DNA from 2 places in the Pseudomonas sp. TH08 genome. Region 2 is predicted to be linked to the other one. Evidence: riboswitches for the same ligand, from Rfam matches in the RefSeq annotation. Region 2 holds a riboswitch; the other holds the start of a gene.

Region 1 (4,374 bases), on a different contig from region 2:
CCCCTGTAGGAGCTGCCGCAGGCTGCGATCTTTTGATCTTGTCTTTTTTTGGGGGGGCGCTGGGTACATATCCGTTGCTGCGGTAACGGCTGCTCAGGGTTTCGCTCTTACAGCGAGTCACCTTTTCCAGACGCCGAAAAGGTAACCCAAAAGGCTTGGCCCCGGCGTACGGCACTTCGCTTGGGCTCAGTGTTCCCTCGCTACGGCGCCCATCCGGGGGCATCGCCTACGGTTTGCTGCGCTGCACCTCCTCTCGATGTGTGCGGCTACGCCGCACGGCGCTGCGCGCCTAACCCCCGGATGAACACCTTCGCTCGGCCTGCCGAAGGGGCTGAAGATCAAGAGCCAAAGCAGATCAAAAGAACGCAGCATGACTTATCCCCTGTAGGAGCTGCCGAAGGCTGCGATCTTTTGATTTTGTTGTTTGGGGGGCTGGGATTGGGGGCATATCCGTTGCTGCGGGTGATGTTTCTGGCGGTTTCGCTCTTACAGCGAGTCACCTTTTCCAGACGCCGAAAAGGTAACCCAAAAGGCTTGGCCCCGGCGTACGGCACTTCGCTTGGGCTCAGTGTTCCCTCGCTACGGTGTCCATCCGGGGGCATCGCCTACGGTTGGCTGCGCTGCACCTCCTCTCGATGTGTTTGGCTTCGCCAAACGGCGCTGCGCGCCTAACCCCCGGATGAACACCTCCGCTCGGCCTGCCGAAGGGGCTGAAGAGCAACAGCAAAGCTAAAGCCAAAGCGGATCAAAAGATCGCAGCCTTCGGCAGCTCCTACAGGGAATGAGTACAGCTGCCAGAGCTTGGTCGGCTGTCAGGCCGTTTTCGGGAGCGAGCCCCCTCCCACAGTTTGAGCCAGGTTCACCCGCGAGAGCTTGGTCGGCTGTCAGGCCGCCATCGCTGGCAAGCCAGCTCCCACAAAAAACAAGCACACCCCAAACGCGGCCATGCCGCCCCACTCAACACAATGAGCGTTAGCTCGAGTACCGCTCTTGATCTAGAAGGCCCGTCGGAAGGCTGAGTGGAGGGATTGATCCGGGGGTGGTAGCGCAGCGACCGTTTGGCGCAGCCAAATGCATCGAGAGGAGGTGCAGCGCAGCAAACCGTAGGCGATGCGCCCGGATCGATCCCGCAGCGAAGGAACCCGAGCCACAGCGAGGGCCGTACGTCAGGGTAAAGCCTTTTGGGTTACCTTTTCGGCGTTTGGAAAAGGTGACTCGCCGTCAGGGCGAAACCCTAAGCAGTCGTTACCGCAGCAACGGATCTGCCCCCCCCCAATTGACTCAAATCCCCCCTCATGCTCTCCTACACAACTTGTTACGGGTGCCCTTCACAGGGTGAAACGGGAAACCGGTGAATCATGTGCTTTACTCAAGCCCATGTCAGTCCGGTGCTGCCCCCGCAACGGTAAGCGAGCGAAGCGTCAGATCCACTGTGCCAGAAGGCATGGGAAGGTGATGCTTGCAGGTCGGCCAGACGCCAACCCCTCGCGAGCCCGGAGACCGGCCCGCAACACACAGCCCGCACTTTGTGCGTGGCTGAACATAACAAACCCGCGGTGGGCGGGCGCTGTTCGAACCTCTGCGAGCCAGACCCGCAGGGGTTTTCATGCGCTCGATTCACCCGCTGACACTCCAGAGGGAAGCGCCATGTCGATCATCAGCAGCACCGGCAGCAACACGGACAAAATCACCAGCACCGCCACACTGAGCCAACGCCTTGGCGCTGCCATCTTCGCGTCGATCCTCGGCGCCAGTCTGGTCTACTTCGCCGGTTTCTCGCACATCGAAGCGGTGCACAACGCCGCCCACGATACCCGCCACAGCGCCGCGTTCCCGTGCCACTGAGACCTGCCGACATGATCAAGCGAATTGCCCAAACCGCAGGTTTCACCGGCCTGTTGGCCGCCCTGCTCCTCACGCTGCTGCAAAGTTTCTGGGTGTCGCCGCTGATTCTGCAGGCCGAGACCTTCGAGAAATCCGAACCCGTGGCTGAAGTTCACGAACACGCCGCCGGCGCCGCTGCGCACACTCATGATGCCGAAGCCTGGGAGCCGGAAAACGGCTGGCAGCGCGTGGTTTCGACCACGGGCGGCAATCTGGTGGTGGCCGTTGGTTTCGCTCTGATGCTCGCGGGTCTCTACACCCTGCGCGCACCGACCAAAACCTCGCAAGGTCTGCTCTGGGGCCTGGCCGGTTATGCGACTTTCGTTCTGGCGCCGACTCTGGGCCTGCCGCCGGAATTGCCGGGCACCGCTGCCGCTGACCTGGCGTCGCGACAGATGTGGTGGATCGGCACGGCCGCCTCAACCGCTGTCGGCCTGTCGTTGATTGCGTTCAGCCGTCACTGGCTGATGAAAATCCTCGGCGTGGCGATTCTTGCCGTCCCGCATGTGATCGGCGCACCGCAGCCGGAAGTGCATTCGATGCTCGCTCCAGAAGCATTGGAAGCTCAGTTCAAAATCGCTTCGCAGTTGACCAACGTGGCGTTCTGGCTGGCCTTGGGCCTGATCAGCGCCTGGTTGTTCCGCCGCAAAAGCGACGGTCAATACCACGCATGACCAATGACAGCACAGCGCCGACCTTTGTGGTCGGCCTGGGCTGCCAGCGCGGCTGCCCCGCCAGCACGTTGCGCGCGTTACTCGACCAGGCTTTGCAGGCGCACCGCATCGAGCTGGAAGCAGTCAAGGCTTTGGCCAGCATCGACCTGAAGCGCGATGAACCCGGTTTGCAGGAACTCGCCACGCAACTGGCCCTGCCCTTGCTGTACTTCAGCAGCGAAGAATTGGCCAGTTACCAGCAACGACTCAGCCATCATTCGCAAATCGCTTTCGAGCGCACCGGTTGTTATGGCGTTGCCGAGAGTGCTGCACTGGCACTCGCTGAACAGTTGATCCGGGCACCGGCAAAACTGCTGATTTCCCGGCAAAAATACGCTCAAGCGACCTTGGCATTGGCCGGCGCTGCATAAAACCCCGATAATCCCCGCCATTGATCATGAGCAATCTTCATCTGAAGCATTGCCCTGCCCCGTTTTTCACAGGATTTCTTGATGACCGTCTACTTCATCGGCGCCGGCCCCGGCGACCCGGAATTGATCACTGTCAAAGGCCAACGGTTGATCCGCAGTTGCCCGGTGATCATCTATGCAGGCTCGCTGGTGCCGGCGGCGGTACTGGACGGTCATCAGGCTGAAACCGTGGTCAACAGCGCTGAATTGCATCTGGAACAGATCATCGAACTGATCAAAACCGCGCACGCCAAAGGCCAGCATGTGGCAAGGGTACATTCAGGGGATCCGAGTCTGTATGGCGCAATTGGCGAGCAGATTCGTTACTTGCGCGAGCTGAATATTCCGTTCGAAATCATCCCCGGCGTAACAGCCACAGCGGCGTGTGCTGCGCTGTTGGGTGCTGAACTGACCCTGCCGGACGTCTCGCAAAGCGTGATTCTGACCCGTTATGCAGACAAGACCCCGATGCCCGCAGGAGAAGAACTGGGCAATCTGGCGCAGCATGGCGCGACCATGGCGATTCATCTGGGGGTCAACCATCTGCAGAAGATTCTGGCGGAGCTGCTGCCGCATTACGGCGCGGACTGCCCGATCGCGGTGATTCACCGGGCGACGTGGCCGGATCAGGATTGGGTGGTCGGGACGCTGGAAGATATTGCCGAGAAGGTTGAGGCCAAGGGTTTTCGGCGGACGGCGTTGATACTGGTGGGACGAGTGCTGGGGAGTGAGGTTTTCAGTGAGTCATCGCTGTATCGCGCCGGGCATGCTCACCTTTACAGACCGTGAATCAAATGACTTTTGTGGCTGGATACAAACCCTGTGGCGAGGGGATTCATCCCCGTTGGGTCGCGAAGCGGCCCCAAAAATCCGGGGCCTGCTGCGCAGTCCAACGGGGATAAATCCCCTCGCCACAAAATAGGCAGACACACATAAATCGCAGGCGTAAAAAACGGCACTCACGGGGTGCCGTTTTTCTTGTCCGCAGCGAACACCACTTAGTAGTAGGCGTTTTCTTTCTGCGTGTGGTCGGTCACGTCGCGAACGCCCTTCAACTCGGGAATGCGCTCGAGCAAGGTGCGCTCGATGCCTTCCTTCAGGGTCACGTCGGCCTGGCCGCAGCCTTGGCAACCGCCACCGAATTGCAGAACGGCGATGCCGTCTTCAACCACATCGATCAGGCTGACCTGACCGCCGTGGCTGGCCAGCCCCGGGTTGATTTCGGTTTGCAGGTAGTAGTTGATGCGCTCGTTTACCGGGCTGTCGGCGTTGACCATCGGCACTTTGGCGTTGGGCGCCTTGATGGTCAGTTGGCCGCCCATGCGGTCGGTCGCGTAATCGACAACGGCGTCGTCAAGAAAGGCTTC
Region 2 (4,374 bases):
ATATGCGTTATCTTTCATGGCCCCTTCGCGAGCAGGCTCGCTCCCACAGGAGACCGAGTTTCTTCAGACACTGCATCACTTACTGTGGGAGCGAGCCTGCTCGCGAAGGCGGCCTCGGCATCAGGCGCAAAGAGTGCCGCGACAGCCACAGGATTCGACGGGAAATAGAAGTGCACATAAGAAGCCGTCATCCGCCCTTCCCGATAAACCGCCTCAGCCCCGCGCCCGCCATTCGGGCTCAAGCCACGGGCAATCGGCGTCAGCTCAGTGGTGGTCAGCGAATGATGATAGGTGTGGCCACGCAGAGAGCCTTCCGGCAGATCCACCGCTTGCAGCGCCAACGCCGCCAGACGCTTTTGCATCACCGCATCGCCCGCCAGCAAACCGACCAGTTCGGCGCGAGTGCCTTCGACGTCGGTCAAGGAATCGAGCAGATACAACATGCCGCCACACTCGGCGAGTAACGGTTTGCCGGCCGCATGATGCGCACGGATCGCGTCGAGCATCGCGGTGTTTTGCGACAGCGCAACGTGATGCAACTCCGGGTAACCACCGGGCAGATACAGACTGTCCGCCGCAGGCAATTGCGTGTCGCGGATCGGCGAGAAGAAACTCAGTTCGGCGCCCATCGCCCGCAGCAGCTCGAGACTCGCGCCATAGGTGAAGGCAAACGCCTCATCACGTGCGACCGCGATACGCACGCCTTCAAGCAGCGGTTCTGCGACAACTACGTCAGGCGCGGCAAATTCCACAGCCGGTGGCAGCGCTACCTCGCAACTGCTGGCCAGCGCGTCGGCGGCCGCGTCGAGGCGCATATCAAGGTCATTCAGTTCGCTGGCCTGGACCAGACCAAGATGTCGACTCGGCAGTTCGATGCCGGTCTCGCGAGACAACGCGCCGTACCAGCGCAAACCTTCAGTGAGGCTGCCTTCGAGCAATTGTGCGTGGCGCAAAGTGCCGACACGGTTGGCCAACACTCCGGCAAACGGCAGATCCGGCTGATACTTCGCCAGGCCCAGCGCCAACGCACCAAAGGTCTGCGCCATGGCCGTGCCGTCGATCACTCCAAGCACCGGCACACCAAAATGTCGCGCCAGATCGGCGCTCGATGGCGTGCCATCGAACAACCCCATCACGCCTTCGATCAGGATCAGATCGGCCTCAGCGGCGGCTTCCCACAACAGACGACGACTTTCCTGCTCGCCGACCATCCACATGTCCAGTTGATACACCGGCGCACCGCTGGCGCGCTCGAGAATCATCGGATCGAGAAAGTCCGGGCCGCATTTGAAAACGCGCACCTTGCGCCCCTGATTGCGATGCAAACGGGCGAGCGCGGCGGTGACGGTGGTCTTGCCCTGACCGGAGGCCGGCGCGGCAATGAGTACCGCCGGGCAGTGACGTGGTTGATTCAAAGTTCGACGCCTTTCTGCGCTTTGATGCCAGCCTGGAAGGCGTGTTTGAGCATGCCCATTTCGGTGACCGTGTCGCCCATTTCGATCATTTCCGGCTTGGCCGCGCGACCGGTGACGATCACGTGCTGCATCGGCGGACGTGCCTGCAAATCGCTGAGCACCTGATCGAGATCGAGATAACCGTGTTTGAGGGCGATGTTCAATTCATCGAGCACCACCAGGCCGATCAATGGATCGCGCAGCAGTTCACGGGAGACGGCCCAAGCGGCTTCGGCGGCGGCGATGTCGCGTTGACGATCCTGGGTCTCCCAGGTGAAGCCTTCGCCCATGACGTGGAACCGTACCTGCTCCGGGAAGCGGCGGAAGAACAGCTCTTCGCCGGTGCTGTTGCGGCCCTTGATGAACTGCACCACGCCACACTGCATACCGTGGCCCATGGCGCGGGCGAGCATGCCGAACGCCGAGCTGCTCTTGCCTTTGCCATTACCGGTCAGCACCAGCACCAGGCCGCACTCGTCGGGCGAGTTGGCGATGCGTTCGTCGATCACGGCTTTTTTGCGCTGCATACGCGCCAGATGGCGCTCGTCGCGCTCGGGGGAATCAGTCATGGGGGAGCTCTCCGTTGAGGCTGGATAACGGCGGGCAGGCACAAGAATAGACGGCAAAAAGCCTGGCATCGCCCACCGTGATGCCGCTGGATGGATCAGGCCGGTCTCCGGGCTCATGAGCGGCATTCGCCAGACTGCGCGCCTTCCCGCTTCTTTCGAGGCAGTGGCTCAAGGCGCAGCTTTTACTCATTTACCGTTGCGGGGGCAGCGCCGGGATCGTGGTGACTTCGCTTGAAGACAACCCTCACCGGCTTCCCTGTTTCACTCTGTCGACGGGGGTCACAGAGCACCTGAAACAAGCCGCGAAGGTTAGAGGGTTGGGGGTGGAGCGTCAATTAAAGAGGGGGTCAGCGGGCGAATAACTGCCGCCGATCAATTATCTGGCGCCAATCTTGTGCCACACTGATACAAATGATATCAAAGAGCCATGCTTTTCTCCGAAAACGCCCATCACAACAATAAGGATGATTACGATGCAAGGCATGATCATCAGCAACCCGCGCCTGGAATTTCTGCGCCCGGTGCTTGAACGCTGGTTTGACTGTATCGACCGCTTTAACGCCGTACGGGGCGACAGCGACACACCGTACTGGCATGACGAGAAGGCCAATCTCGGTTCGCTCTCGGCAGCGGCCTGGATGGCCGAACTGGTCACCCTGAACGACACGCCTACGCGCAAACAAAATGAAGAAGGCGAGCGCAATGCCCGCGCTGATCTGTTCGTTGCCGGCGCCGAAGATCGCGCTTACATACAGGCCACACAGCGCTGGCCACGGGTCAACAACCTCAACCTGACCCAGGCCCTTCTCGACATCACCAACGATGCCAAACGCATCAGCTTTGCCAGCGACCTCAAACTCGGCTGCCTGTTTGTCGCCCCGCAAAAAGCCCAGCACAGCGCCAGCCCGGAAGAACTGCAGGACATGGTCGACGACCTGCAAAAAGAACACACCTGCGCGGTCGCCTGGTATTTCCCGTACGCCTACCGCAAGTTGCGCAGCGAAGCCGGCAACTATCACCCCGGCATTGCCGTGCTGTTCAAGGAGGCCCGCGGTTGAGCAGTTGAACCATCGGTCTTGCGCGCGCCTCTATGATTAAGAATGCATTCATAGGGAAGATCAGCAATGCGCAAGACCCAGCTCGCTCTCGTTATCGCGCTCGCCGGAGGGCTCGTCGCCTGTGGTGAATCCTCCAGCCTGCAAGTCTCCGACGGCACCGGCCCGTCACCGAAACTGCCCGAACCGAACAAGACCCTGGTCCCGACGGTGAACATCGCCCCGGCGATCGGCTGGCCCCAGGGTGGCAAACCCACCGCAGCGGCGGGCACGCAAGTCGCGGCATTTGCCGAAGGCCTTGACCACCCGCGCTGGCTCTATGTGCTGCCTAACGGCGATGTACTGGTAGCGGAAACCAATGCCCCACCGAAACCTGACGACAGCAGCGGCATTCGTGGCTGGGTCATGAAGAAAGTCATGGGCAAGGCCGGGGCCGGCGTGCCGAGTCCGAATCGCATCACATTGCTGCGCGATGCCGACCACGATGGCGTCGCCGAGACGCGCACCGTGTTTCTACAGAATCTCAACTCACCATTTGGCATGACCTTGGTCGGCAATGATCTGTATGTCGCCGACACCGATCGCCTGCTGCGATTCCACTACGAAGCCGGTGCGACCGAGATCAAAACCCAGCCGATCAAAGTGACCGACCTGCCGGGCGGCACGATCAACCATCACTGGACCAAAAACGTCATTGCCAGCAAGGACGGCAGCAAGCTGTACGTCACCGTAGGCTCGAACAGTAATGTCGGCGAAAACGGACTGGATAAAGAAGAGGGCCGCGCAGCGATCTGGGAAGTGGATCGTGCGACCGGCAATCACCGGATCTTCGCCTCGGGCATTCGCAACCCCAACGGCCTGGCCTGGGAGCCGACCAGTGGCGCGCTATGGACGGCGGTCAACGAGCGCGACGAGATTGGCAGTGATCTGGTGCCGGACTACATCACCTCGGTCAAGGACGGCGCGTTTTACGGGTGGCCGTTCAGCTATTACGGGCAGCATGTTGATGTGCGGGTGAACCCGCAGAATCTTGATCTGGTTGCCAAGGCCATCGCCCCGGATTATGCCGTTGGCCCGCACACCGCTTCGCTTGGCCTGACCTTCGCCGAGGGCAACACCCTGCCGGCGCAGTTCAAGGAAGGCGCGTTCATTGGCCAGCACGGTTCGTGGAACCGCAAACCGCACAGTGGCTACAAAGTGATTTTCGTACCGTTCGCCGCCGGCAAACCTACGGGCCAACCAGTGGATGTGCTGACCGGTTTCCTCGACAAGGACGAGAATGCATTGGGCCGGCCA

What was found. A riboswitch is a leader RNA that binds a small molecule or an ion and turns the genes downstream of it on or off. The one in region 2 is predicted to bind cobalamin.
Region 1: linked by a shared signal. The riboswitch ahead of JFT91_RS20175 (CbtB domain-containing protein) and the one ahead of cobO (cob(I)yrinic acid a,c-diamide adenosyltransferase) in region 2 are both predicted to bind cobalamin.

The regions. Positions count from the first base shown of each region.
Region 1 is NZ_JAEKEE010000004.1:692,077-696,450, forward strand. It holds cobalamin riboswitch at 1,303-1,523, shown strand; gene JFT91_RS20175 (CbtB domain-containing protein) at 1,648-1,845, shown strand; gene JFT91_RS20180 (CbtA family protein) at 1,857-2,558, shown strand; gene JFT91_RS20185 (cobalamin biosynthesis protein) at 2,555-2,968, shown strand; gene cobM (precorrin-4 C(11)-methyltransferase) at 3,050-3,796, shown strand; gene nfuA (Fe-S biogenesis protein NfuA) at 4,006-4,374, opposite strand, start outside.
Region 2 is NZ_JAEKEE010000006.1:131,053-135,426, forward strand. It holds gene bluB (5,6-dimethylbenzimidazole synthase) at 1-18, opposite strand, end outside; gene JFT91_RS26935 (cobyrinic acid a,c-diamide synthase CobB) at 15-1,415, opposite strand; gene cobO (cob(I)yrinic acid a,c-diamide adenosyltransferase) at 1,412-2,023, opposite strand; cobalamin riboswitch at 2,105-2,332, opposite strand; gene JFT91_RS26945 (hypothetical protein) at 2,497-3,081, shown strand; gene JFT91_RS26950 (PQQ-dependent sugar dehydrogenase) at 3,148-4,374, shown strand, end outside.